Regions from separate parts of the Serratia sp. TSO36 genome, predicted to be linked through region 2. Evidence: predicted binding sites of a transcription regulator. Region 2 holds the regulator's gene; each other region holds the start of a gene.
What was found. The regulator sigma-54, encoded in region 2, starts transcription at its own class of promoters, with help from an activator protein. The targets are predictions, from matches to a motif close to GTTGGCACANNTTTCGCTNT.
Positions count from the first base shown of each region.

Region 1: glnK (P-II family nitrogen regulator) is a predicted target of sigma-54. The motif match lies at 5,123-5,142, and genes of this name have one in related genera.
Region 3: ACK3CV_RS02735 (circularly permuted type 2 ATP-grasp protein) is a predicted target of sigma-54. The motif match lies at 1,818-1,837, and genes of this name have one in related genera.

Region 1 is NZ_JBJZOU010000009.1:68,903-78,637, reverse strand. Features, by position in the region: gene ACK3CV_RS05700 (LacI family DNA-binding transcriptional regulator) at 22-1,056, shown strand; RNA gene ffs (signal recognition particle sRNA small type) at 1,102-1,198, opposite strand; gene ACK3CV_RS05690 (MGMT family protein) at 1,355-1,669, shown strand; gene ACK3CV_RS05685 (YbaY family lipoprotein) at 1,734-2,225, opposite strand; gene tesB (acyl-CoA thioesterase II) at 2,457-3,320, shown strand; gene amtB (ammonium transporter AmtB) at 3,411-4,697, opposite strand; gene glnK (P-II family nitrogen regulator) at 4,734-5,072, opposite strand; gene smdB (multidrug efflux ABC transporter permease/ATP-binding subunit SmdB) at 5,352-7,130, opposite strand; gene smdA (multidrug efflux ABC transporter permease/ATP-binding subunit SmdA) at 7,123-8,898, opposite strand; gene ACK3CV_RS05655 (Lrp/AsnC family transcriptional regulator) at 8,991-9,452, opposite strand; gene ACK3CV_RS05650 (PLP-dependent cysteine synthase family protein) at 9,575-9,735, shown strand, end outside.
Region 2 is NZ_JBJZOU010000024.1:296,715-306,449, forward strand. Features, by position in the region: gene mlaD (outer membrane lipid asymmetry maintenance protein MlaD) at 1-254, opposite strand, end outside; gene mlaE (lipid asymmetry maintenance ABC transporter permease subunit MlaE) at 259-1,041, opposite strand; gene mlaF (phospholipid ABC transporter ATP-binding protein MlaF) at 1,046-1,861, opposite strand; gene ACK3CV_RS22160 (calcium/sodium antiporter) at 2,165-3,142, shown strand; gene kdsD (arabinose-5-phosphate isomerase KdsD) at 3,159-4,145, shown strand; gene kdsC (3-deoxy-manno-octulosonate-8-phosphatase KdsC) at 4,163-4,717, shown strand; gene lptC (LPS export ABC transporter periplasmic protein LptC) at 4,714-5,292, shown strand; gene lptA (lipopolysaccharide ABC transporter substrate-binding protein LptA) at 5,261-5,800, shown strand; gene lptB (LPS export ABC transporter ATP-binding protein) at 5,807-6,532, shown strand; gene rpoN (RNA polymerase factor sigma-54) at 6,585-8,018, shown strand; gene hpf (ribosome hibernation promoting factor) at 8,042-8,329, shown strand; gene ptsN (PTS IIA-like nitrogen regulatory protein PtsN) at 8,485-8,946, shown strand; gene rapZ (RNase adapter RapZ) at 9,076-9,735, shown strand, end outside.
Region 3 is NZ_JBJZOU010000005.1:111,228-120,962, forward strand. Features, by position in the region: gene ACK3CV_RS02730 (alpha-E domain-containing protein) at 1-352, opposite strand, end outside; gene ACK3CV_RS02735 (circularly permuted type 2 ATP-grasp protein) at 346-1,782, opposite strand; gene ridA (2-iminobutanoate/2-iminopropanoate deaminase) at 2,043-2,429, opposite strand; gene pyrI (aspartate carbamoyltransferase regulatory subunit) at 2,587-3,051, opposite strand; gene pyrB (aspartate carbamoyltransferase) at 3,064-3,999, opposite strand; gene ACK3CV_RS02755 (ABC transporter substrate-binding protein) at 4,298-5,866, opposite strand; gene argF (ornithine carbamoyltransferase) at 6,062-7,081, opposite strand; gene rraB (ribonuclease E inhibitor RraB) at 7,244-7,669, shown strand; gene miaE (tRNA isopentenyl-2-thiomethyl-A-37 hydroxylase MiaE) at 7,849-8,613, shown strand; gene ACK3CV_RS02775 (GMC family oxidoreductase) at 8,629-9,735, opposite strand, start outside.

The DNA of each region.
Region 1 (9,735 bases), on a different contig from region 2:
CGCCCAGCCGAGAAGGAAAGCATGGAGAACACCGATAAACCCATTACGCTGAAAGCGCTCGCCGCTCGCCTGGGCATGCATGTTTCCACCATTTCCCGCGTGTTGAACGGCTCGCAAGATGACGCCTCTCTGGCCGCCTCGCCGGAAACCGTGCAACGCATCAGACAGCTCGCCGCAGAATTGAACTATCGCCCCAACCCACACGCCACCAGCTTGAAAACGCAGCGCAGCCAGGTGATTGGCGTCCTGGTGCCTCGCCTTTCCGATCTGGTGCTGGCCACCATTTACGAGGGCATTGACGAGGCAGCGGCCAAAAACCGCATATCCACCTTTGTCTCCAATACCCACGATCGGCCGAACACGCAACAAGAGCGCGGGGAAATGGCGCTGGCCAGGCGGGTGGACGGCCTGATCATCGGTGACGCTCACCTGACGTCGGACAATCGTTTTCTGGCGGACATCGCCGCGCGAGGCGTGCCTTTCGTGCTGGTCAGTCGGCGCGCCGGCGAGCATTGCGCCGTCACGTGCGATGACTATCTCGGCGGTGAGCTGGCGGCGCGGCACCTGATCGAGCAAGGTCATCGCCGCATCGCCGTCGTCTCCGGCGAACCCTTCGCCAGCACCGGCCTGGATAGAACAGCCGGCTTTATCCGTTACTGCCGCCAGGCCGGCATTGAAATGCCGGACGCCAACATCATCCCCAGCCATTTCGATACAGCATCCGGCCACCAGGTCGGCATTTCGCTGCTCTCCGGGCCGCGGCCGCCAACCGCCGTTTTCGCCGTCAATGACTTTCTGGCGATTGGCTTAATGGGCGCTGCGCGAGACTGCGGATTGACGCCAGGCCGCGATATCGCCATCGTCGGCTTCAACGATACGCCGCTGGCCGCTCAGTTGCCGATCGCACTGAGCAGCGTGCGCTCGCCAATGCGGGATATGGGCTACCGCGCGATGGAATTGCTGTTGAAAAAAATGAAAGGAGAAACGCCGGCGTCGCTGAAGCTCGAGCCACGGTTGGTTATCAGGGAAAGTTCGCGCGGCGTGCCTGCCCGGTAATCAGGGCGAACGATGGCGGAAAATGGGGGCCCAAATGGGTGGGGACCCTGCCAGCTACATCCCGGCACACACGTCACCTGCTGCGGCTGCTTCCTTCCGGACCTGACCGAGTTCACAAGTTAGTGTTGCGGGAGAACCAACAGGGCCCCCATTGACGGCTTCTGTACTCCGAAGCGGTGGGCATTATCGGCGATGCCCCATCAAATAGCAAGCCAACCGGGGTTAACCGCTGTTTTCTTACCCACCTGCGCTGTGGCACACTCTTCGCCTGGGTTTTGAGTCACGCAGGAACAGCAATATGCAACCAGAAGACGCCTCTTTCAGCCAGCGGGTTTTCCATATCGTGGCCGCCATCCCGTTCGGCAAAGTCACCACCTACGGCGAAGTCGCCCGGCTGGCCGGCTCGCCGCGCGCCGCGCGTCAGGTCGGGGGCGTGCTGCGGCGTTTGCCGGAAGGCAGCACGCTGCCCTGGCACCGGGTGATCAACCGGCACGGACAGATCTCGCAGCAGGGGGAGGATTTTCAACGGCAACGGCAGGCATTGCTGGCGGAGGGGATTATTTTCGGCCCGCACAGCACGGTCGATTTCGATCGCTACGGCTGGCGCTGGTAAAACAAAACAGCCTTTGGCCGAAGCGCAAAGGCTGCTGATTTCATCTTGCTGTACCGCAGTAAGCTTACTGCATGGCGGTTGGCGCAGCCTGAATCGGCACACCCTGAACCGGAACCAGCAGCAGATCGGCACGGGTGCCGTTGCGGTTAACCACTTCCTGGATGGTGTCGGTAATAAACATCAGTCGCCCGTTGACCGTCACCGCCGCGCTCAGAATGATACGCGCATTCGGTTGGATGTCGGACGGGTTGTACGGCAGCGTAAAGCTGAATGGCGCCTGCTGCCCTTCAGTACGTACCGCGCGCTGTGCAATCACTTTAGACGGTGCATCCGCCAGCGAGGCGTCAGAGAGGGTGACCGTCAGTACGGCGTCCGGCGGCAGCGCAATGCGCTGACGTATATTAACCGAACCTGTCACCGCCGGGCCCTGAATCTGCGTTTGCGCAGCCGCCGGGTTACCGGCCGCCTGGGTAGGCACATCAGCACTCTTTTGCGCGCATCCCGCCAGCGTGATCGTCAGTGCCGCGGCACCGCCTACGATTTGCCAGAGTTTCATGGATCGGTCTCCTTTTTTATTATCAACATGTTGGTGGCTTTCACCACCTCACCTATTAAACCTAGCACAAAACACTGATAAATCCACTTTACCCCGCCTATTAATCACTTAAACAACCCAAGGCGTCCACGATTAAGAGCATTCTCATCGGCCCTTTAACGCAAAATGTTGACGCCGCGCCGTGATATTCCGCACACTGCGCAAAATGATTATTAGAAAGGTAATAACTTTATGAGCCAGGCATTGCAAAACCTCCTCGATCTGCTGGATCTGGAGAAAATCGAAGAAGGGCTGTTCCGCGGCCAGAGTGAAGATCTGGGGCTGCGCCAGGTGTTCGGCGGGCAGGTGGTCGGCCAGGCGCTGTACGCCGCCAAACAGACGGTGCCGGACGAACGCAGCGTGCACTCGTTCCACAGTTACTTCCTGCGCCCGGGCGACAGCAGCAAGCCTATCGTTTACGACGTGGAAACCCTGCGCGACGGCAACAGTTTCAGCGCGCGCCGCGTCAGCGCCATCCAGCACGGCAAACCTATCTTCTATATGACCGCTTCCTTCCAGAGCCCGGAAGCGGGTTTCGAGCATCAGAACCTGATGCCGGACGTACCGCCGCCGGAAGGGCTGCTGTCCGAGTCGGAGATCGCCCAGAAACTGGCGCATATGCTGCCGGAAAAAGTGCGCGAAAAATTTATCGGCCAGAAGCCGATCGAAATGCGCCCGGTGAAATTCCACAACCCGCTGAAAGGCAGCGTGGAAGAACCGCATCGCTACGTGTGGTTCCGCGCCAACGGCAGCATGCCGGACGATCAACGCATCCACCAATATCTGCTGGGCTACGCGTCGGACTTTAACTTCCTGCCGACGGCGCTGCAGCCGCACGGCGTCGGCTTCCTCGAGCCGGGCATGCAGGTGGCCACCATTGACCACTCGATGTGGTTCCACCGTCCGTTCCGCATGGATGACTGGCTGCTGTACGCGGTGGAGAGCTCCTCCGCTTCCGGCGCACGGGGCTTTGTGCGCGGCCAGATCTACACCCGCGACGGCGTACTGGTCGCCACCACCGTGCAGGAAGGGGTGATTCGCCAGCGCGACGCCTGATCCGTAATATAAAGAAAGGGGCGATGTTTCCATCGCCCCTTTTGGCTTCATCATTATTTTAGTCTTTAGCGCACTGCCCTGCTTCGAGTCTTATTGGTTGTAGGCGCTTTCGCCGTGGCTGTTGACATCCAGCCCCTCGCGCTCCTGCTCTTCCGGCACTCTCAGCCCCACCATGGCGCCCGCGATCTTGAAGGCGATAAAAGCGGCGACGCTCGACCACACCAGCGTGATCAGCACGCTCACCAGCTGGATCCAGACCTGGTGGCCCATCGTCACGCCTTCGGCGTAGCCGGTGCCGCCCAGTGAAGAGGCGGTGAACACGCCGGTCAGCAGGCAGCCGACGATGCCGCACACCCCGTGCACGCCGAATACGTCGCAGGTGTCGTCCACTTTCAGCCATTTTTTCAGCGTTACGACGCCCCACAGGCCGGCGACGCCGCCCACCAGGCCGATGATCAACGCCCCGCCCACGCCCACGGTGCCCGCCGCCGGCGTCACTGCTACCAGCCCGGCGATCATGCCGGAGCAGGCGCCCAGCAATGAAGGCTTGCCGCGCAGCACCCACTCGGCGAAGGTCCAGGAGAGAATGGCGCCCGCAGTGGCAACCACGGTGTTGAGGAATGCCAGAGCCGCAATGCCGTTGGCCGCGCTGGCGGAACCGGCATTGAAGCCGAACCAGCCGATATACAGGATGGACGCCCCGGTAAACACCATCGGCAGGTTGTGCGGTTTGAAGGCCTCTTTACCGAAGCCGGCGCGTTTGCCAATCAGGTAGGCGCCGATCAACCCGGCGCTGGCGGCGTTGATGTGCACCACGGTGCCGCCGGCGAAGTCCAAGGCGCCGTCGGCGGCCAGGTAACCGCCGCCCCACACCATGTGCGCGATCGGTAGATAAGACAGCGTGAACCAGAGGATCGCGAAGATCAGCACCGCCGAGAAGCGAATGCGTTCGGCGAAGCCACCCACCACCAGCGCCACGGTGATACAGGCGAAGGAGGCCTGGAAGGCGACGTGGATCATCTGGCTGATGCTGCCGGTGACGCTGTCGATGCCGATGCCTTTCAGCATCGCCGTCTGGAATCCGCCGAACACCGCATTGCCCTCGCTGAACGCCAGGCTATAGCCATACAACACCCACAGCACGCAGACCAGCGCGAAGGTGACGGTGACCTGCGTCAGCATCGACAGCACGTTTTTGCCGCGCAGCAGGCCGCCGTAAAACAGCGCGATGCCGGGCAGCGTCATGAACAGCACCAACGCGGTGCAGATCATCATAAAGGCGTTGTCGGCCTTATCGGCGACCGCCGGGGCGGCCAGTGCCAAAGAAGGAACCAGGGTTACCGAACTCAGGCCCAACATGGATAACAGTCTTTTCATTATCAATCCATCCCCATCACTTAACTGAGTTCGCGGTTACAGTGCCGATTCGTCGGTTTCGCCGGTGCGAATGCGGATCACACGTTGCAACTCGGCAACGAAAATTTTGCCGTCGCCGATTTTGCCTGTGTAGGCGGCTTTGCTAATCACATCAACCACTTCATCCAACTGATCGTCGGCGATGGCGATATCGATTTTGACCTTGGGCAGGAAATTGACGTTATATTCGGCGCCGCGATACAGCTCGGCGTGCCCCTTCTGGCGGCCAAAGCCCTTCACTTCGGTTACGGTCAACCCCTGAATACCCACGGAGGACAAGGCCTCGCGCACGTCCTCCAGCTTGAACGGTTTGATTACCACGGTCACCAGCTTCATATTGCCCCTCCACGAATTAAGCCCAAACTCACCCCTGGTACGCGTCATATGTAGCAAGGGCTGTGCCAAATTTTATTTTGCATGGCGATTCAGCGGATTAGCAGACACGCGGGCGCCGCCGCGGCGCGGCGCAGTACCGATACCTTGAATGGGTTAAATAATGCGCACTGATTTGGTGCGTGTCGCGTCGAAAAAGTGCAGAAAGGGGGCGTAGCCTGGCGGAGTTGCCTGCTTGTGGTGCGTTGGGAAAAATAAGGGCCGCGATCGCGGCCCGTGGGATCAGGCGGGTTGGCTCTCCTCGCGCACCGCTTCCGCCAACTGCTCGCCCGCCAGCTGCAGCTGATACATCTGGTAGTAGCGCCCCTGCTGCGCCAGCAGCTGTTGATGGTTGCCCTGCTCCACCGCCTGGCCGCGATGCAGCACCAGAATGGAATCGGCATCGACAATCGTCGAGAGGCGGTGAGCGATCACCACCAGCGTGGTGTGCTCGCGGATCGCACGCAGCGCGCGCTGGATAGCCTGTTCGGTGCCCGAGTCAATGTTGGCGGTCGCCTCGTCGAGGATCAGGATCTGCGGCGCCTGCACCAATACCCGCGCCATCGCCAGCAGCTGTTTCTGCCCAACCGACAGGTTATTGCCCTGCTCCCCCAGTCGGGTGTGAATACCCTGCGGGAAGCCACGCACCAGATCCGCCAGCTGCACCGTTTCCAGCGCTCGCCAAACGGCGTCTTCCTCGATATTGCGCCCCAACGTGACGTTGGCCAGCACCGAATCGGCGATCACCACCGGATCCTGCTGCACCATCGCCACGCCCTGGCGCAGCGTGCGGTGCGACAAGCTGGAGATCGGGCGGCCATCGAGACGCACTTCTCCCTCGCTGACCGGGTAATAGCCCATCAGCAGGTTGGCCAAGGTGCTCTTGCCGCTGCCGGTGTGCCCGACCAGCGCCACGAAGCCGCGCGACGGCACCGACAGCGAAATATGCTGCAGCACCTTTTTGTCCGCGCGGTAAGCGAAGCTCAGATCGGTGATGTCGATGCGGCCGCCGGCCAACGGACTATCGTCGGTACCGTAACTCTGCTGGCTGCGATCCATCAGTTCGAAAATGCGTTCGCCGGCCACCACTGCCTGCTGCAGGATCGACTGTTGTGACGTCAGTTCGATCAACGGTTCGTTCAAACGCCCCAGGTAGTTGATGAAGGCATAGAGTACGCCGACGCCAATCACGCCTTCACCGCTGAAGCCGAACAACATCAGCAAACCGCACAGCACCAGCGCCGAAAACAGGCTGAGCAGCGGCCGCAGCAGAAAACCGTCGAGCCGCAGCGTCTGCATGCGCGCGAGATAGTGCGATTGGCTGGCGGCGCTCATGCGCTCGCCGAAGCGCACCTGCTGGCGGAATTGCTGGATCACGCCCATGCCGTTGATCACTTCGTTGAAACCGTCGTTGATGTCCGCCAGATAACTGCGCACCCGGCGCACAATCGGCGTGCTGTAATATTGATAGATGCCCATCACCACGAACACCGCCGGGAAGATGCAGATAGCCACCAGCGCCATGCGCCAGTCGAGGCTGAACATCGCCACCAGCATGGCGCCGATCAGCGCGGCGCTTTTCAGCACCGTGGAGACCACCATCACGTACAGGTCCTTGATCACTTCGGTGTCGTTGGTGACGCGCGAGATCAATTGCCCGACCGGTTGCGTGTCGAAGGCGCTGAGCGGCTGGCGCAGCGCGGCGTCCATCACGTCGGTGCGCAGCCGCTGCACCACGCCTACCGCCGCCTGGTTGAACAGCAGCGCCTGGAAGTAATGCAGCGCCGCCGCCAGCAGCTCCAGCAGAATGTAGGCCGCCGCCAGCCCGCCGACGATCATCAGCGGCAGTTGCCCTTTGGCGACGTAATTATCGATAAAATAGCTCACCAGGATCGGCCCGGCGACTTCCGCCGCCGCCGCCACCCACAGCATCAGCACCGCCACCCCCAACGGTTTGCGGTACGGCGAACCGTAGGCCAGCAGGCGCTTCAGCGTCGGCCACAGCTTTTGCACTTTATTCATCGGCCAACGCCTCCTCGCCGTTTTCCGGCGCTTCGTCCAGCGCCGCTTCCAGCTGCTGATAGCGGTACATATCGCGATACCAGCCCGGCTGCGCCGCCAGCGCCGCCGGATCGCCACGCTGCGCCACGCCGCCGTGCTGCATCACCAGGATTTCGCTGGCCTCGGTTAATGCCGACAGCCGGTGCGCGCTGATGATCACCGTGCGATCTTGCCCCCAGCTACGCAGGTTGTGCAGGATCTGGTGTTCGGTACGGCCATCCACCGCCGATAGCGCATCGTCGAGGATCAGGATCTCCGCATCCAGCAGCAGCGCGCGCGCGATGGAGATGCGCTGTTTCTGCCCGCCCGACAGCATCACGCCGCGTTCGCCCACCTCGGTGTCATAGCCCTGCGGCAGCCGCAGAATGTCCTCATGGACGCTGGCCAACCGCGCCGCCTGTTCGATCTGCGCCTGCGTCGCCCCCGGATGGCCCAGTGCGATGTTGTTCGCCACGGTATCGGAGAACAGGAACGGCGTTTGGCTCACCACCGACAGCCGCGAACGCCAGTCGTCGAGTTTGACCTGCGGCAACGGCAGGCCGTGATAGCGGATCTGCCCTTGATCGACGTCGAACTGGCGCTGGATCAGCGACAGCAGCGTCGATTTGCCGGCCCCGGTCGGCCCGCACAGCCCCAGCATTTGCCCTGGTTTCAGCGTCAGCGCCACATCATGCAGCGCCGGGTGCGGGTTTTCCGGGTAGTGGAACGCGCGGATATCCACGTCCAGCACGCCGCGCCCGGCCGGCAGCGCCTGCGGGCCGTCCTGCACCGCCGGCGCCTCGTCGAGCAGGCTGCGGATGCGGCTGTAGGCCGCGCTGCCGCGCTCGACGATGTTGAACATCCAGGCCAGCGCCAGCATTGGCCAGATCATCAGGCCGAGGTACATCACAAAGCTGGTCAGCTGCCCGAGCGTCAACGAACCGTTCACCACCATCCAGCTGCCGCCGCCGATGGCCAGCAGGTTAGAGGCGCCGATGGCGATATAAATGGTCGGATCGAAGCGCGCATCCACCCGCGCCACGTGCATGTTCTTGGCGCCGGTCTGCGCCGCGACTTCGGCAAAGCGGTTGGATTGGTGATCTTCCAGCCCAAAGGCCTTGATCATGCGGATGCTGGTCATGCTTTCCTGCGCCTGATCGTTCAGGCTGGAAAACGCCGCCTGCGCCGATTTAAAGCGCTGGTGCAGCTGGTCGCCGTAATATTTGATGGCGATCGCCATCAGCGGCATCGGGATCAACGCCAGCACCGTCAGCTGCCAGCTGATTTGGGTGCTCATCACCACCAGCACCACCAACCCCATCACCAGCGAATCCACCAGCGTCAGCACGCCTTCGCCGGCGGCGAACACCACGCGGTCCACGTCGTTGGTGGCGCGCGCCATCAGATCGCCGGTGCGGTGGCGCAGGTAGAACGCCGGGTTTTGCCGGCTGAGTTGGCGGTAAAAGTTCTCGCGCAGCTCGACCGCCAGTTGGTAGGACGCGCCGAACAGCAATACCCGCCACACATAGCGCAGCAGGTAAACGACGATCGCGGTGCCGATCATCAGCCCGAGCCAGGCCATCAGCACGCCGGTAGACATTTGTTTTTCGGTGACGCCGTCCACGATGATGCCGACCAGCTTAGGCGGCAACAGTTGCAGGATGGCGATGACGATCAGCAGCACCACCGCCCCGAGGTAGCGGCGCCACTCCCGGCGGAAGTACCAGCCGATTTGAGCAAATAATCTCACGCAGTTTGATTCCAGGATTTTATGGGATTTGTCTCTTTTTCTGCTTCAGCGGAGCAGGATACCACCGTTGAGCCGCCCGTCCGGTGAACTTTTCACTCCGGCACCGGCAATGCAGTGGTGTATTTGATTTTTTCCATGGCAAAGCTCGAGGTGACGTCGATGAGGCCCGGCACGCCGTTCACCAGGCGCTTATAAAAGCCGTCGTAGCTTTTCATGTCCGCCACTTCGACCTGCATCAGGTAATCGTACTCCCCCGCCATGCGGTAGAACGCCAGCACCTCGGGCATCTGGCTGGTCAACTGTACAAACGCCTGATACCACTCGCTGCTGTGCTGCTGGGTCTTGATCAGCACGAACGCCGTCAGCCCCAGGCCGAGCTTTTCGTTATCCAGCAGCGCCACCCGGCCGCGGATATAGCCCTCGTCTTCCAGGCGCTTCAGGCGTTTCCAGCACGGCGTCGAGGTCAAATTGACCGCATCGGCCAGCGCCTGCAGCGACTGGGTGCAGTCTTGCTGCAGCATGCACAGCAGCTTACGGTCTGTTTTATCTAACATAGCGGCCACCAGGAGAAAAATTTTCTCCCATTAGGCGATTAAACAGGGAAAATGGCAATCCTTTTTTCCTGCCGACAGGCTATGCTACGCCATAAACCAGCCCCCTATTCTGAGGCCAAATCATGACAAACTCTTGGGTAAAATATGCTATCGGTGAAATAGAAGCGGATTTTCAGCGCTCCGCCGATACGCACCTGATTCGCCTGAACCTGCCGGCGTTTCCCGGCATCTGCCTGTATCTGAAAGATGAGAGCACCCACCCGACCGGTAGCCTGAAACACCG
Region 2 (9,735 bases):
TCCAGCGCCACGCGCGGCGTGTAGGTTTTCGAATCGAGTTCGATGTCCGCCACGCGGCCGATCACCACGCCGCCAATCTTCACCGGCGAACGCGGTTTCAGGCCGCCGATGTTGTCGAACGTCGCGTAAATGCGGTAGGTCGGCTCGCTGCCGATCGATTTAAGGTTCGCCACCTGCAGGCAGATAAACACGATGGCGCACAGCGCGATCAGCATAAATGCCCCAACCCAGATTTCACTCTTCTTCGTTTGCATCGAATCAATTCCCAAACATCAGTGCTGTCAGCACGAAATCCAATCCCAACACCGCCAGTGACGAATGCACCACGGTACGCGTCGTCGCCCGGCTAATCCCTTCAGAGGTAGGCACGGCGTCGTACCCGTTGAAAATGGCAATCCAGGTTACGGTAATGGCGAATACCACGCTTTTGATCAGGCAGTTGAGCAGATCTTTTTTCCACTCTACGGCGCCCTGCATCGCCGACCAGAAGAAGCCGCTGTCGATGCCCTTCCAGTCCACGCCGACCACCGAGCCGCCCCAGATGCCGATCGCCACGAAAATGATGGTCAACAGCGGCATGCTGATCAGCCCCGCCCAGAAGCGCGGCGCCACGATGCGCCGCAGCGGATCGACCGCCATCATTTCCAGGCTGGAGATCTGCTCCGTCGCCTTCATCAGGCCGATTTCCGCCGTCAGCGCGGAACCGGCGCGGCCGGCGAACAGCAGCGCCGTCACCACCGGCCCCAGCTCGCGCAGCAGCGACAGCGCCACCATCATGCCGAGGCTGGCCTCGGCGCTGTAGGTGGTGAGCACGATATAACCCTGCAGGCCCAGCACCATGCCGATGAACAGCCCGGAGACCATGATGATCAGCAGCGACTGCACGCCGACGCTGTAGAGCTGTTTCAACAACAGCGGCCACTGCTTGCCGGGTTCCGGCCGGCCAATCAACGCGTTGAACAGCATCAACCCGGCGCGGCCGAAGCTGGCGCTGGTGTTGATGCCACTGCGCCCCAACGACGCTAACGCTCTTAATAACATGAGCTTATTTACTCCCTAAGCCTAGCAGTTCGGTCTGATAATCCCCGGCCGGATAGCGGAACGGCACCGGCCCATCCGCTATACCATCCAGAAACTGGCGCACGCGCGCATCAGGATTGTTCTGCAATTGCTGCGTGGTGCCTTCGGCGATCACCCGGTGATCGGCCACGATATAGGCGTAGTCGGCGATGCTCAGCACCTCCGGCACGTCGTGCGACACCACGATGCAGGTAATGCCCAGCGCATGGTTCAGCTCATCGATCAGCTTGACCAGCACCCCCATGGTGATCGGATCCTGGCCGACGAAAGGTTCGTCGAACATGATCATCTCAGGGTCCAGCGCGATCGCGCGCGCCAACGCCGCCCGGCGCGCCATGCCGCCGGAAAGCTCATTGGGCATCAGCTGGGCCGCGCCGCGCAGCCCCACCGCTTCCAGCTTCATCAGCACCGTGCTGCGCAGCAGGGGTTCAGGCAGGTTGCTGTGCTCGCGCAGCGGGTAGGCCACGTTTTCGAACACGGTCAAATCGGTGAACAGCGCGCCCGACTGGAACAGCATGCTCATCTTTTTGCGCGCGTCGTATAACTGACGGCGGGACAACGCGGGAATGTTGTCGCCGTCGAACCAAATCTCCCCGCTGTCCGGCGCCAGCTGGCCGCCTATCAGGCGCAGCAGCGTGGTTTTGCCGATGCCCGATGGCCCCATGATCGCCGTGACCTTACCGCGAGGCACCGTCAGGTTGATGTCTTCAAATATCCGTCGGTCGCCGCGCGAGAAGCTCATGTCGCGCACTTCGACCAAATTATCTGCCTTTTGGAGCATGTTAATGGACCCTTTACGACTCATCTTTTGCTGAATCTACCCGTGATGTTAAAGCAATGGGCGCAATCCGTCTCATCTTTACAAAAACTTACTGCCATTTCGCAACCAATGGTGCCATTGGTTTTACTTTTCCGCGCCACCCGGTCAAAATTGGCGCCATAACGAAAAAAAACGAAACTGTTCAACTATTAGCCGGGAAAAACCGTTGCTGCGGCTCACACGCGCGCAACGGAGGGCAAGCAATACCGCCGCATTGACGGCTTTAACCAACGAACCGGGATAATACCCGACAAAGGACCCTGCATGTTTCTCGCGATAGCATTATTAATCGTTGGTTTATTTCTACTGGTGTATGGTGCAGACCGCTTAGTTTATGGTGCTGCCGTGATTTCCCGCTCGCTCGGCGTCCCGCCGTTGATCATCGGCATGACCATCGTCGGCATCGGCACTTCGCTGCCGGAGCTGATCGTGTCCACCACCGCCGCGCTGAACGGGCAGATAGATATGGCCGTTGGCAACGTATTAGGTTCCAACATCACCAACATCTTATTGATCCTGGGTGTGGCGGCGCTGATTCACCCGCTGGCCGCGCGTTCCGAGATACTGCGGCGCGAACTGCCGTTGATGTTAGCGGTCACAGTATTGTGCGGTTTCGTGTTGATGGATGGCACCCTGAGCAGGCTGGACGGCGTGCTGCTGCTGGCCGCCGCCGCCGGCTTCATCCTGCTGATGCTGAAAATCGCCCGGCTGGCGCAGCGCGAGGGCAGCGACAGCCTGACCATGGAGCAGATCGCCGAGCTGCCGCAGGACAGCAGCAACACTGTGGCGGTGCTGTGGCTGGTGCTGGCGTTTATCATTCTGCCGCTCTCTTCCAGAATGGTGGTCGATAACGCGACGGTGATTGCGCACTATTTCGGCCTGAGCGAACTGGTGGTCGGCTTGACCATTATCGCCATCGGCACCAGCTTGCCCGAATTGGCCACCTCCATCGCCGGGGCGCTGAAGGGCGAGGATGATATGGCGATTGGAAATATCATCGGCTCCAATATTTTCAACACGGTGATCGTGCTGGGCGTCCCCGCCCTGCTGTCGCCGGGCAGCGTAGACGCCGCCGCCTTCCAGCGCGATTACTGGGTGATGCTGGCGGCCAGCGTGCTGCTGAGCGTACTGTGCATCGGCCGCAAGCATCGCATCGGTCACCTGGCGGGCGCGCTGTTATTATGTGGCTTTATTGCGTATCTTGCGGTGCTGTTCTTTAACCCTTTCAGTACTTTCGGCTAAACCGACGGGAATGAGTATGTCGAACATTGAGTTGCAACCGGGCTTCGATTTTCAGCAGGCCGGCAAAGAAGTGCTTCAGATAGAGCGTGAAGGGCTGGCTCAGCTCGACAGCTACATCAACGCAGACTTCACTCGCGCCTGCGAAACGATCGCCGCCTGCGGCGGCAAAGTGGTGGTGATGGGCATGGGCAAATCCGGCCATATCGGCTGCAAGATCGCCGCGACCTTCGCCAGCACCGGCACCCCCTCATTCTTCGTTCACCCGGCGGAGGCCAGCCATGGCGATTTGGGCATGGTCACCCCGCAGGACATCGTGCTCGCCATCTCCAACTCCGGCGAGTCCAGCGAGATCCTGGCGCTGATCCCGGTATTGAAACGCCAGCAGATCACCCTCATCTGTATGACCAATAATCCGGAAAGCTCGATGGGCAAGGCGGCGGATATCCACCTGTGCATCAAGGTGCCGCAGGAAGCCTGCCCGCTGGGGCTGGCGCCGACCACCAGCACCACCGCCACGCTGGTGATGGGCGATGCGCTGGCCGTCGCGCTGCTGAAAGCGCGCGGTTTCACGCAGGAAGACTTCGCGCTGTCGCATCCGGGCGGCGCACTCGGCCGCAAACTGCTGCTGCGGGTTAGCGATATCATGCACAGCGGCGACGAAATGCCCCACGTCAGCGCCGACGCCTCGTTGCGCGACGCGCTGCTGGAAATTACCCGCAAAAATCTGGGCCTGACGGTTGTCTGCGACGATTTGATGAAAATCGCCGGCATCTTCACCGACGGCGACCTGCGCCGGGTGTTCGACATGGGCATCAACCTGCACGAGGCGAAGATCGCCGATGTCATGACGCCGGGCGGCGTACGGGTGCGCCCCAACATCCTGGCGGTCGATGCATTGAACCTGATGCAACAACGCCACATCACCGCGCTGCTGGTTGCCGATGGCGACCAGTTGCTGGGTGTGGTACATATGCATGACATGCTGCGCGCCGGCGTCGTTTAATTAAGGAATAGAACGGAATGGGTATGGTAGAAACCTGCTACGGGCCGGTAGAACAAGAGGTTATGGCGCGTGCCGGGAACATCCGCCTGTTGATTTGCGACGTTGACGGCGTGCTGTCGGACGGCCTGATCTTCATGGGCAACAACGGTGAAGAATTGAAAGCGTTCAACGTGCGCGACGGCTACGGCATCCGCTGCTTGAAAACCTCGGACATCGAGGTGGCGATCATCACCGGTCGCTCCGCCAAGCTGCTGGAAGACCGCGCGCAGACGCTCGGTATCACCCATCTGTATCAGGGGCAATCCGATAAGCTTTTGGCCTTCCGCGAACTGTTGGATAAACTGTCGTTAACGGCGGATCAGGTCGCCTATATCGGCGATGACCTGATCGACTGGCCGGTGATGGCGCAGGTCGGCCTGGCGGTCGCGGTGGCGGACGCCCACCCGCTGCTGACGCCGCGCGCCCACTACGTCACCCGCATTGCCGGCGGCCGCGGCGCGGTGCGCGAACTGTGCGACATCATTCTTTTGGCTCAAAATAAGCTGGAGGACGCCAAAGGGCTGTCGATATGAGTAAAACCAAACTGTGGATCACCATCCTGTTGACGGTGATCGTTCTGGCGCTGATCGGCTGGAACATGACGGATTTCAGCGACGACACGGCCCCTGGCCCGGTCAACGATCAGGATCCGACCTACCAGAGCCAGCACACGGTCACCGTGGTGTACAACCCGGCCGGCAAGCTGAATTACAAACTGGTGGCGGAAGACGCGAAGTATTACACCGCCGGCGAGCTGAGCTGGTTCACCCAGCCGGTAATGACGCTGTTCGATGAGAATGCGGTGGCCACCTGGTCAGTTCGCGCCGATCGCGCCAAACTGACTAAAGACCGGATGCTGTATCTGTATGGTCACGTCGAGGTAAACAGCCTGACCACCACCTCGCAGCTGGAAAAAATTAAGACGGACAACGCTCAGGTAAACCTGGTCACCCAGGACGTCACCTCCGATGACGAAGTCACGATTTACGGGACCAATTTTACCTCTAACGGCATGAAAATGCGTGGGAACCTGCGGACCAAAACCGCTGAGCTGATTGATAAGGTTAAGACCAACTATGAAATTCAGAACCAAAAACCAACTCCGTAACCTGTTGCTCGGCAGCTTAGTTTTGGCCGCCAGCGCCCCCGCTCTGGCGCTGAAATCCGACTCCAGCCAGCCGGTCAGCATCGACTCGCTCAAGCAGTCGTTGGACATGCAGAGCAACGTCAGCACCTTCACCGACAACGTGGTGATCAAGCAAGGCACCATCGATATTCGCGCCGATAAGGTGGTGGTCACCCGCCCGGGCGGAGATCAGAATAAGACCTATATTGAAGCGTTCGGCAACCCGGTAACCTTCTACCAGATGCAGGACAGCGGCAAGCCGGTCAAAGGCCACGCGCAGAAAGTGCGTTACGACGTGGCGACCCAGCTGGTGACCCTGACGGGCAACGCCTATCTGGAGCAGCTCGACAGCAACGTGAAAGGCGATCGCATCACCTATCTGGTGCAACAGCAGCAAATGCAGGCGTTTAGCGACAAAGGCAAACGCGTGACAACGGTTCTGGTACCGTCGCAGTTGCAAGACAAAAACGAGCAGAAAAAGAGTAACTAATCACTTATGGCAACACTCATCGCAGAAAACCTGGCGAAAGCCTACAAGGGCCGTAAAGTTGTCGAAGACGTCAGCCTGAAAGTGAAATCCGGCGAGATCGTCGGCCTGCTCGGGCCGAACGGCGCCGGTAAAACCACCACCTTCTACATGGTGGTCGGCATCGTGCCACGCGACGCCGGGCGCATCGTGATCGACGAAGAAGACATCAGTCTGCTGCCGCTGCACGCCCGCGCGCGCCGCGGCATCGGTTACCTGCCGCAGGAAGCGTCGATCTTCCGCCGCCTGAGCGTGTACGACAACCTGATGGCGGTGCTGGAGATTCGCCCCGATCTCACCAGCGAACAGCGCGAAGACCGCGCCAAGGAGCTGATGGAAGAGTTCCATATCTCCCATCTGCGCGACAGCCTCGGCCAGGCGCTGTCCGGCGGTGAGCGTCGCCGCGTCGAAATCGCCCGCGCGCTGGCGGCCAACCCGAAATTCATACTGCTGGACGAACCCTTCGCCGGGGTGGATCCGATCTCCGTTATCGATATCAAGAAAATCATCGAGCACCTGCGTGACAGCGGCCTGGGCGTGCTGATCACCGACCACAACGTGCGCGAGACGCTGGACGTGTGTGAACGCGCCTACATCGTCAGCCAGGGCAAACTGATTGCCCACGGCACGCCGGATGCTATTCTGGCCGACGAGCAGGTTAAACGCGTTTATCTGGGCGAAGAGTTCCGCCTCTAAGCGCCGGCGCGCCCTGCGGGGCGACACCGTTAACGGAAGTAGACAGAAAACTATGAAGCAAGGTTTGCAACTCAGGCTCAGCCAACAGCTGGCCATGACTCCTCAGCTCCAGCAGGCGATCCGCCTGCTGCAGTTGTCCACGCTTGAACTTCAGCAAGAGATCCAGCTGGCGCTGGAGAGCAATCCGCTGCTTGAACAGACCGATCTGCACGACGAAATCGACGCCAAAGAAACCCAGGAGACCGAGGGGCTCGATACCCGCGAGGCGCTGGAACAGAAAGACATGCCGGAAGAGCTGCCGCTGGACGCCACCTGGGATGAGATCTACACCGCCGGCACGCCGTCCGGCACCGGCACCGACTACAGCGACGACGAACTGCCGGTCTATCAGGGCGAGACCACCCAAACGCTGCAGGATTACCTGATGTGGCAGGTGGATCTGACGCCGTTCTCCGATACCGACGCCGCCATCGCCACCTCCATCGTCGACGCGGTGGACGACACCGGCTATCTCACCGTGCCGCTGGAAGACATTCTGGAAAGCCTGGGCGACGAGAACGTGACCCTCGAGGAAGTCGAGGCGGTATTGAAGCGCGTGCAGCGTTTCGATCCGATCGGCGTCGCCGCGCGCGATCTGCGCGATTGCCTGCTGGTGCAGCTCTCCCAATACGCCAAAGACACCCCTTACCTGGCCGAAGCGCGGCTGATCATCAGCGACCATCTGGATCTGTTGGCCAACCACGACTTTCGCAGCCTGATGCGATCAACCCGGCTAAAAGAAGATACACTGAAAGAAGCGATGCTGCTGATTCAGTCGCTCGATCCGCGCCCGGGGCAGTCGATCAATACCGGCGAGTCGGAATACGTGATCCCGGACGTGCTGGTGCGCAAGACGCAGAACAAATGGACGGTCGAGCTCAACGGCGACAGCGTGCCGCGTTTGAAGATCAATCAGCAGTACGCCGCGCTGGGCAACAGCGCCCGCAGCGAAGCCGACGGCCAGTTTATCCGCAGCAACCTGCAGGAAGCCAAGTGGCTGATTAAAAGCCTGGAGAGCCGCAACGAGACGCTGCTGAAGGTCACCCGCTGCATCGTCAGCCAACAGCAGGCGTTCTTCGAGCAAGGCGAAGAGTTTATGAAACCCATGGTGCTGGCGGATATCGCCCAGGCCGTGGAGATGCATGAATCGACGATCTCGCGCGTCACCACGCAGAAGTTTCTGCACAGCCCGCGCGGCATTTTTGAATTGAAGTATTTCTTCTCCAGCCACGTGAATACCGACAGCGGCGGCGAAGCCTCCTCGACGGCGATCCGCGCGTTGGTGAAGAAATTGATTGCGGCGGAAAACCCCGCCAAGCCACTCAGCGACAGCAAGCTGGCCACCCTGCTCGCCGATCAGGGGATCATCGTGGCGCGGCGCACCGTCGCCAAGTACCGAGAGTCTTTGTCCATCCCGCCGTCGAACCAGCGTAAACAGTTGGTTTGACCTCTATTGAGAAGGAAGACACTATGCAGCTCAACATTACCGGACACCACATCGAAATCACCGATCCGTTGCGCGAGTTCGTGAACAACAAGTTCGCCAAACTCGAACAGTATTTTGATCGCATCAATCAGGTGTATGTTGTATTAAGTGTGGAAAAAGTGCAGCAAATTGCGGAAGCAACGGTGCACGTGAATGGAGGCGAGTTGCACGCCACCTCGGAAGACGAGAATATGTATGCCGCAATTGATACGCTGATCGACAAATTGGCACGTCAATTGAACAAACATAAAGACAAATTGAAGCAACACTGACACCCTAACCCACTCCATGAGGCGGCATCCGTCGCCGCCTCGCCCTTCGGCGCGTGACCCGCATGGGTGACGCGCCGAACGGTAATCAGGGTTAAAACCGACGAAAAACCGCCTTGCCGGGTGCGCCCGGCGGCGCGGTTTTAAGTGAAGATGAGATGAACAACGAATATATGCAATTAAGCTCGGTGTTAAACATCGAGTGCACCAAAAGCTCGGTACACTGCACCAGCAAGAAGCGGGCTTTGGAAATTATCAGCGAACTGGCCGCCAAACAGCTCAATCTGCCTTCGCAGGTGGTGTTTGACGCGGTTCTCACCCGGGAGCGCATGGGCAGCACCGGTATCGGCAACGGTATCGCCATTCCCCACGGCAAACTGGAAGAGGACACACTGCGGGCCGTTGGCGTGTTTATCCGTCTCGACCAACCCATCGCTTTCGACGCTATCGACAACCAGCCGGTCGACCTGCTGTTCGCGCTGCTGGTGCCTGCCGATCAGTGCAAAACCCATTTGCATACCCTGTCGCTGGTCGCCAAACGCCTGGCCGACAAAACCGTATGCCGCCGCCTGCGCGCCGCGCAAAGCGACGAAGAACTTTACCAAATCATCACCGAGTAATGTCCGGCCGGCGTGACTTCCAGCCCGGATAACGTTACTGTTTCACGATGATGGATCCGGCCTCGGCCGGAATAACAAAGTTTCCACCGGTGGCGATGAACGCCGCCGCGATGCCAGGGGAGTTGCCACATGGTGCTGATGATTGTCAGCGGCCGTTCCGGTTCCGGAAAATCTGTCGCCTTGCGGGCGCTGGAAGACATGGGTTTTTACTGCGTTGACAACCTGCCGGTGGTGCTGCTGCCGCAGCTCGCCAATACGCTGGCGGAACGCAATATCTCCGCGGCGGTCAGCATCGACGTGCGCAACATGCCGGAATCGCCGGAAGTGTTCGAATACGCGATGACTCAGCTGCCGGACAGCTTCTCGCCGCAGCTGCTGTTCCTCGACGCCGATCGCAACACGCTGATCCGCCGTTACAGCGACACCCGCCGCCTGCACCCGCTCTCCAGCAAAAACCTGTCGCTGGAAAGCGCCATCGACGAAGAGAGCGATCTGCTCGAACCGCTGCGCTCGCGGGCTGACCTGATTATCGACACCTCGGAAATGTCGGTGCACGAGCTGGCCGAAATGCTGCGCACCCGCCTGCTGGGCAAGCGTGAGCGCGAGCTGACCATGGTGTTCGAATCCTTCGGCTTCAAGCACGGCATCCCGATCGACGCCGACTACGTGTTCGACGTGCGCTTCCTGCCGAACCCGCACTGGGATCCGAAGCTGCGGCCGATGACCGGTCTGGATAAGCCGGTCGCGTCGTTCCTCGATCGCCATACCGAAGTGCACAACTTCATCTAC
Region 3 (9,735 bases), on a different contig from region 2:
TCATCTCTATCCAGGTGGCGTTGATGCACTCCCAGACTTCGGATGACAGGCTGCCGCGCACCGCGTGGGCGTTGTTCCAGCCCATTTGCAGGCAGCTGAAGATGCTGCTGTGGTTACGGTTGTCGAGCGCGAAGAAACTGACCAGATTGGGCATCGTCAATTCCGGGTAGGCGGCGGCATACAGCTGGCCGGTGCCGGTCAGGTTGAGCGGCACCTGCAGATCCTGATCGCCGCCGTCGCGGATCGGCATCATCGACAGCTTGTTGGTGACGTCCAGCACCCGGGCGATGCTTTCCGCCCGCTCCAGATAGCGGGCCATCCAATAGAGTTCACTGGCGGTGCGGCTCAGCATAGGTCGTCCTCCAATACCCAGGTGTCCTTGGTGCCGCCGCCCTGCGACGAGTTCACCACCAGCGAACCTTCCGCCAACGCCACCCGGGTCAGGCCGCCGGGCACCAGGCGGATCTCCGCGCCGCTGAGGGCGAACGGCCGCAGATCGATATGCCGCGGCGCCAGACCATCGTTGACGAAGGTCGGGCAGGTGGACAGCGCCAGCGTGTTTTGCGCAATGTAATTCTGCGGGCGAGACAGCAGCAGAGCGCGGAAGCGGGCGAGCTCGTCCTTGCTCGCCGTGGGGCCGATCAACATGCCGTAGCCGCCGGCGCCGTGCACCTCTTTCACGACCATCTGTTCGAGGTTGGCCAGCACATACGACAGTTCGTTTTTATGTCGGCACTGCCAGGTTGGCACGTTGTTGAGGATCGGTTCCTCTTGCAGGTAGAAGCGCACCATATCCGGCACGTAGGGGTAGATCGATTTGTCGTCGGCCACGCCGGTGCCGATGGCGTTGGCCAGCACCACATTGCCGGCGCGATACACCGACAGCAGCCCCGGTACGCCGAGCATCGAGTCCGGCCGAAACGCCAGCGGATCGAGGAAGGCGTCGTCCACCCGACGATAGATCACGTCCACTTTGCACGGCCCGGCGGTGGTGCGCATGAAGACCGCGCCGTCCTTGACGAACAGATCGGCGCTTTCGACCAGCTCCACCCCCATCTGCTGCGCCAGGAAACTGTGCTCAAAATAGGCGCTGTTGAAGCGGCCCGGCGTCAGCACCACCACGGTGGGATCGTTGATGGGCGAGCTTTCGCGCAGCGTTTGCAGCAGGTGCGACGGGTAGCGCTCCACCGGCGCGATGCGTTGCCGGGCGAACAGTTCCGGATAGAGACGCATCATCATTTTGCGGTTTTCCAGCATGTAAGAGACGCCGGACGGGGTGCGCAAGTTATCTTCCAGCACGTAGTATTGGCCGTCGCTGTTGCGGACCATGTCCACGCCGACGATATGCGCATAGATATCGCGATGCAGATCAACGCCTTGCATACAGGGTTGATACTGATCGTTGGCCAGCACCTGCTCCGCCGGAATGAGGCCGGCCTTCAGAATATGCTGCTGGTGGTAAATGTCATGCAGGAAGGCATTGAGCGCCTGTACGCGCTGGCGAATGCCGCGATCGAGCATCGCCCATTCGACGGCCGGAATAATGCGCGGCACGCTGTCGAACGGGATCAACCGCTCAGCGCCGTCATCGTCGCCGTAGACGTTGAAGGTGATGCCCACCCGGTGAAACAGCAGCGCAGCCTCTTCCCGCTTGCGTTGCACGGCCTGGTGATCGGCCTGCTGCAGCCATTGCCAGTAGGCGTCGTAGTGGCCACGGTGTTTTCCCTCAGCCAGAAGCATCTCATCAAAAAACGGTGAAGCGGAAAGATTGATATTCAGCATCGTCACCTCGTCGACATTGCAGGCTGTCAATCAATCGAGCATAAAACGTGCCAAGGCGATAACGGGCGAAAATGGCGCAGAGCGAGGCTGCCGCGGCGAAAAACGCCCATTCGCGGTGCAGGTTTGGCGTGACGACGCCTTAATATAGGGCGAAAAGGCGGCGGCGGTGAGCGCTAAAGGCGCAGGGACGGCAGGCTGTCGGGACAGAGCAGAAATAAAAACGGCCAGTCTGTACTGGCCGTGATGCGCGTGACCGTCGATTAACGACGCACGGCGATGGCTTCGATTTCGATCTTCACGTCTTTCGGCAGACGCGCCACTTCTACACAGGAGCGGGCCGGGAACGGCGCGCTGTGCTCGGTGAAGAAGGTTTCGTACGCGGCGTTAACGGTGGCGAAGTCGTTCAGATCTTTCACGAACACGGTGGTTTTCACGATGTCGGCAACGATCAGGCCGGCGGCTTCGACGATCGCTTTGACGTTTTCCAGCGATTGGCGCGCCTGAGCGGCCACGTCGTCGGCGACGGCGCCGGTTTTCGGATCGACCGGGATCTGGCCGGAAGTGATGATCATGCTGCCCAGATCAACGCCCTGCACGTAAGGACCAATGGCTGCCGGGGCGAGTTCAGTGCTGATATTACGTGACATGTTTTCTCCTGATAGACCCGTTGTCTTTCACGCCGCCGCGCGGTCGGCCGCAGCTTGAAATTCGGTGGGTAGCAACGTGGGTAGAGTTATTTTCAGGCATCCATTATAGGGAGTGACGCGCAGATTAACAGCGCCGCTCCCGTTAAAAGGGCAGAATTCAGTCGGCCTGCAACACTACCTGATGCTCGAACTCTTTCTCGCAATAGCGGCACTTCAGGTGCACTTCGCCGTCGCGCGGCTTCACGCTGAAGCTCGACGCCACCGGCTCGCTGCGGCTGATGCAGTTGCTGTTCGGGCAGGTCAGCACACCGTCGATGTGGTCAGGCAGGCTGAGGGTCAGCTTGCGCACCACTTCGTAGTTATCGATGCGGTTTACCGTGGCCTTCGGCGCGTACATCGCCAGCTGGTTGGCCTGCTGCTCGGTCAGGAAGGTGTTCTCGATCTTGATCAGATCCTTGCGGCCCAGCGCGTTGGAGGGCAGGTTCAGGCCGATGGTGATGCGCTGGTCGGTGGCGGTCAGCTTGAACAGCGTCAGCAGTTTGAAACCGATCTGCGCCGGAATGTGGTCGATCACCGTGCCGCATTTGATCGCTTCGACCTGCAGTTTGTTGTCGTGAGTCATGGCGGTTCCCCCTTAAAGAGCCAAATCGGCGTTGAGTACCAGCGCCAGCAGCGCCTGGCGGGCGAAGATGCCGTTGCCCGCCTGCTGGAAGTAGTAGGCATGCGGCGTTTTATCCACGTCGGTGGCGATCTCGTCGATGCGCGGCAGCGGATGTAGCACCTTGAGGTTGGCGCGTGCGCCGGCCAGATCCGCAGCGCGCAGGACGAACTGCGCTTTCACGTTGGCGTACTCGGAAGGATCGAGGCGCTCTTTCTGTACCCGGGTCATGTAGAGAATATCCAGTTCCGGCACCACTTCTTCAATGCTGCTGTGCAGGCTGTACTCGATGCCTTTCTCTTCCAGCATTTTCAGGATGTAGGCCGGCATCGCCAGCGCGTCCGGGGCGATGAAGTAGAAGCGGTTGCCTTCGAATTTGGCCAGCGCCTGGGTGAGCGAGTGCACGGTGCGGCCGTACTTTAGGTCGCCGACCATGGCGATGCTGAGGTTGCTCAGGCGGCCCTGGGTTTCCTGGATGGTGAACAGATCCAGCAGGGTCTGGGTCGGATGCTGGTTGGCACCGTCGCCGGCGTTGAGCACCGGCACATTGCCGGAGAATTCAGCGGCCATGCGCGCCGCGCCTTCCTGCGGGTGACGCATCACGATGGCGTCCACGTAGGTGCTGATCACCGAGATGGTGTCGGCCAGGGTTTCGCCTTTCTTGCCGAGCGAGGTGTTGCTGCCGTCGGCGAAACCGACCACCGAGGCGCCGAGGCGGTGCATCGAGGTTTCGAACGACAGGCGGGTACGGGTCGAGGCTTCGAAGAAGCAGCTGGCGATCACCTTGTGTTTCAACAGTTCTGGCTGCGGATTGGCTTTCAGACCGGCGGCGGTGCGCAGCACCAGCTCCAGATCCTCGCGGCTGAGATCGTTAATAGAGATGATGTGTTTGTGATACAGCGGGTTGGCCATTTTTCACTCCTCCTCGACGCGTGCCCGTGGCGCGGGACTTTTCGATATTTTCAAGGCAAAAAAAAGCCCCTCAATGAGGGGCTTGAAACGATCGGTTTAGCAACAGGAGAAACAACGGCAGCTGGCCGCCGATAGGCAGTCGGTTTTGTCGATTGTGGCTAACAAAACAAACGTCGTTTTTCATGCTTTCTCCTGGCAAATTGTGGCGCATTATACTCGCGCTTTTCGCCACTGCAAGCGCTAAAACGCCGTTTTTTGCCGCCCCGCAATCGATTGGCCGGCGATGGCCGCCCGCCGGCTATTTGCTGACGCGATCGTAGTAGACCATGTCGGCGTTCAGCCCCTGTTGGTAGCCTTTGACGTTGTCGCGCAGCACCACTTCGGTTTTGGCCTGATCGATAAACACGTACGGCGAACTGCGCTGCAGTTCCTGCTGCATGGCGGTGTACAGCGCGCGGCGCTTGGCCGGATCGGCTTCGGCCAGCGCCGCCAGCGTCTGCTGGTTCAACTGCGGGATCTGCCAGCCGTTCAGCCCGGCCACCGTGCTGCTTTTGCCGTCGTTGTAGGCGAAGGCGCTGGCGTTGGAGTGGGCGTCGAAGTAATCCGGGATCCACAGGCGGATCGCCGCCTGATGCTGCCTGGCGCGCACGCGGGAGTAAACCTGGCTGCCCGCGGCCGGCAGCAGCTCGACCTTCACGCCGGCGGCGGCGAAGCTGCCCTGCAGCGCCTGCGCGATGGTGATGAACGGCGGCTTGTTCTCTACGTCCAGCGTAAAGGCGGCGTGGGTGATGCCCGCCTTGGCCAGGATGGCTTTCGCCTTGGCCGGATCGTAGCTGAACGGGTTGGTCTCCAGCGCGCCCGGCAGCCCGACCGGCAGGAAACTCTGGTGCACGAAGTATTGGCCCTTCAGTAGATCCTTCGTGATGCCCTGATAATCCACCAGATAGCGCGCCGCTTCCCAGAAGGCCGGGTTGTTCAGCAGCGGATTGGCGCCGTTGCCGGTGTTGAACACCAGGTAGTTTTGTTCGGCGGACGGGATCTCCAGCACCTTGACGCCCGGTTGGTTTTTCAGCGTGTCGGTCTGATCGGCGCCCAGTTCGCGGGCGATATCGGCGTCGCCCTGCTGGATCAGCAGGCGGCGGGTGGCCGGATCCGGCACGTTTTTAATGATGATGTTTTTCAGCTGCGGCTTGTCGCCCGGCGTGGTGGGGTTGGCGTCCAGCACGATCGCCTGATGCGGCTGATAGACGCGCATCTTGAACGGGCCGCTGCCGGCGGAGTGCATTTTCAGCCAGGCGTTGCCGAAGTCGCCGTCTTTGATGTTGGCCAGCGCCGCCTTGCTGTCGACGATCGAGGCGATCGGCGTCGAAAGAATATTCAGCGCCACCGCCGGGCTGACGTCCGCCGTCCAGCGCAGCTGCACCGTATGTTCGTCGATCTTCTTCAGCTGCGCGTCGATGTTGTCCGGCTGCCAGCCGAGCACGTTGAGGATGAACGCCGGCGACTTGTTCATCTTGACCGCGCGGCTGTAGGAAAAGATCACGTCGTCGGCGGTCAGCGGGTTGCCGGAGGCGAACGCCGCCTGCGGCCGCAGTTTCACCGTCAGCGTTTTGGCCGCCGCATCGCCCTGCCAGCTTTCCGCCAGCACCGGCGCCACCTTGGCCGGATCGTCGCGATCCGCCTGCACCAGCCGCTGATACAGGCTGGGCACCGTCTGGATGCTGGAGAGTTCGTTGGCTTCCGCCGGATCGAGGCTGACGATGTCATCCAGCGATTGCACCACCACCAGCGTATTCGGCGGCGTGGCGGCTAACGCGGCGGCGGGCAGGGCAGCGAGCAGGAACAGCGGCAAGAGTTTGGCTTTCATCGGTGTGTATCCCCTGAAGGCGCCGCCAGGCGGCGCTGAGAACGGTTTGTTATCGTTGGTTTTTACGGCGCGGGCGCCGTCGGCCTGTCACGGTAGAACCTTTGCCGGCGGTGAGCAAAGGTCAATCCGCTATTTGATATTCCTGGAATATATTAGCCGCCCTGGCCGGGGGCGCCGGGGCGGAGGGGAGGGCGGTCAGAGGGTTTCGCTCAGCGTGGCGACCAGCACCGCCTTGATGGTGTGCAGCCGGTTTTCCGCCTGATCGAACACCACGCTGTGCGCCGACTCGAACACTTCGTCGGTCACTTCCATGCCGCCGTGCAGATCGTACTGCTGCGCCATCTGCTTGCCGAGCGTGGTTTGATCGTCGTGGAACGCTGGCAGGCAGTGCAGGAACTTCACGTTCGGGTTGCCGGTCAGCTTCAGCATCGCCATGTTGACCTGATACGGCCGCAGCAGCGCGATACGCTCCTGCCAGGTCTCTTTCGGTTCGCCCATCGACACCCACACGTCGGTGTAGAGGAAGTCGGCGTCTTGCACCCCTTCGGCGATGTCTTCGGTCAGGGTGAGTTTCGCCCCGGTTTGCTGCGCCAACGCCTGGCACTCGGCCACCAGCTCCGGCAGCGGCCAGCAGGCCTTCGGCGCCACCAGCCGCAGATCCATGCCCGCCAGCGCGGCGGCTTCCAGCAGCGTGTTGCCCATGTTGTTGCGGGCGTCGCCGACGTACGCCAGCTTCACTTCACTCAGCGCCTTGCCCGGCAGGTGCTCCTGCACGGTGAGCAGATCCGCCAGCAGTTGGGTGGGGTGGAACTCGTCGGTCAGGCCGTTCCACACTGGCACGCCGGCGTGCTGCGCCAGGGTTTCCACCAGCGCCTGGCCGTAGCCGCGATACTGAATACCGTCGTACAGGCGGCCCAGCACCCGGGCGGTGTCTTTCATCGACTCCTTATGGCCGATCTGGCTGCCGCTCGGGCCGAGGTAAGTGACCTGCGCGCCCTGATCGAATGCGGCAACTTCGAAAGAGCATCGCGTGCGGGTCGAGTCTTTTTCGAAGATGAGCGCAATGTTTTTGCCCTGCAGCTGGCGCTGTTCCTGCCCCTGCTTCTTGGCCTGCTTCAGATCGGCCGCCAGTTTCAGCAGCGCCTGCAGCTCGGTGGGGGTGAAATCCATTAACCTCAGAAAGTGACGTTGGTAGAACGCATTGCCGGTGCTCATAGTCCGATTCCCTGATTGTTTAATTGAATTAAAATTCACTTTATATGTATGAATATTCAATTTCAACCCCGGCGAGGAAATCTTTCACGTTTATCGTGGAAGCAACGTCGGCGGTGTGTGAAAATAGAAGGAATGAAGGCCATTTGACTTGAGGATATAGGCATGGCAAACCGCGAATTGCTGGAAGAACAACGTGAAGAGACCCGCCTGATCATCGAAGAACTGCTGGAAGACGGCAGCGATCCGGACGCGCTCTACACCATCGAGCACCATCTGTCCGCCGAGAAATTTGAGGTTCTGGAGCAGGCCGCCGTTGAAGCCTTCAAGCTGGGCTACGAAGTGACCGACGCCGAAGAGCTGGAAGTGGAAGACGGCTCGCTGGTGATGTGCTGCGACGTGATCAGCGAAGTCGGCCTGAACGCCGAGCTGATCGACGCTCAGGTCGAGCAGTTGGTGGCGCTGGCGGAACGCTGCGGCGTCAACTACGACGGCTGGGGCACCTACTTCGAAGATCCGAACGGTGAAGACGGTGAGGATGACGAAGACGGCGACTACATCGACGAAGACGACGACGGCAAACGCCACTAATCCCTTTCCGATTAATGCCTGTGGGCTGGCTTTCGCCGGCCCCTGATATCCCCGTCGTCTTTCAAGCTGCAGCGTTGTTGGCTGCACTCTCTCACCCCAGTCACTTACCTGAGTAAGCTCCTGGGGATGAGTGAGCTGGCCGCCTAGCTGCAACTTGAAATACATAGGGCAATGACGCCATGACATACCAATCCCTGTTAGCCCCGATTTTAAGCTTCCTGCACTGCGAAACTCCTGACGCCTGGATCGACGCCGCGCGCCGTCCGGAAAACCTGCAGCTGTTGCTGACTGACCACCTGGTATGCGAGCTGAAAGCCGCGCAGACCGGCATGTGGCTGATCCGCCGCTACGTGGCGGACAAAGAGAGCGGCGACGCGCTGTTGGCGCTGCTGCGCCCTTACGAGGCGTTTCTGCACGAAGCGCAGGGCGCGCCGGACACGCTGTTTCGCCAGGGCCAGTTCACCCGCAAGATCTTGCCGAAAAACGGCTCGGCCTATGGCCAGGATCTGGCGGATCGCATGGTGCTGTTGATCAAGGAAGAGCTGCATCACTTCTCGCAGGTGCTGGAGATCATGCAGGCGCGCGGGATCCCGTATCGCAAGATCACCGCCAGCCGCTACGCCAAGGGGATGATCCGCGAGATCCGCACTCACGATCCGGCGACGCTGATCGACAAGCTGATCTGCGGCGCCTACATCGAAGCGCGATCCTGCGAACGCTTCGCCAAACTGGCCCCGCATCTGGACGACGAGCTGAACCGCTTTTACGTCTCGCTGCTGCGCTCCGAAGCGCGCCATTATCAGGACTACCTGACGCTGGCGGAACAGATCGCCGGCGGCGACATCAGCGAACGGGTGGCGCATTTCGGCCGTCTCGAAGCTGAACTGATCCTGTCGCCGGACAGCGAGCTGCGTTTCCACAGCGGCGTGCCCGCCGCCGCCTGACGTTGAGGCGCGCCCTTACTGCGGCGCGCCCAGCAACAGATCCACCGCCTTTTCCGCCAGCATGATGGTCGGCGCATTGGTGTTGCCGCTGGTGAGCTGCGGCATCACCGAGCAGTCGATCACCCGCAGCTGCTCAAATCCGTGCACCCGCAGCTGCGGATCGGTCACCGCGTCCTGCGGCGACGGCCCCATGCGGCAGCTGCCCACCGGGTGATACACCGTCTTGCAGAAGTTGCGCACGAACTCTTCCAGCTGCGCCTCGTCGCGCGTCCACTCCGGCTGCGGCATCAGCAGATCCTTGATCAGCGGCTTCAGCGCCGCGGTTTGCAGGAAGCCCAGGCCGAACTTCACCGCGCGCACGCTGCCGGCCAAATCGTCCGGGTGGCCGAGGTAGTTGGCGTACAGCTTGACCGGATCGCGCGGGTTGCTGCTGCGCAGCAGCACTTCGCCGCGTGCCTTCGGCTGCAGGTAGCCGACCTTGAGCGTGAAGCCGTGAATGTTCGGCAGCGGCTCGCCGGGCACGTCGTCCCAGCTGTCCAGCAGCGGCAGGAAGTGGATCTGCACGTCCGGCCGGCCGTCGCCCTGGCTGTCGGTGAAGGCGGCGCCTTCCAGCACGTTGGACGAGAGCACGCCGCTGCGAAACGCCAGCCACTGCGCGCCGTGGCTCAGCGCCTGCAGGCCGCGATCGGCGCCGAACAGGCTGATCGGCTCGCGGGTGCTGACGTTGATCGACATGTGCAGATGGTCGTGGAAGTTTTTGCCCACCGGCAGATCCGCCCGCACCTCGATGCCCAGCTGCTGCAGGTGGTCGCGCGGGCCGATGCCGGACAGCATCAGCAGCTTCGGCGAACCGACCGCGCCGGCGCTGACGATCACCTCTTTGGTGGCGCGCGCGGTGACTTCTGCGCCGCCGTTCTGGCTGTAGACCACGCCGGTGGCGACGTTGCCCTCGAAGGTCAGCCGGTGCGCCAGCGCGTTCAGTTTCACCACCAGCCGCCGTTCGTCGCGCACCGCCTTCAGGTAGGTGCGGGCGGTGCTGGCGCGTTCGCCGTTGTGGGTGGTGGTTTGGTAGAAACCGACGCCGTGCTGGCTGTCGCCGTTGAAGTCGTTGCGGTAGGGCAG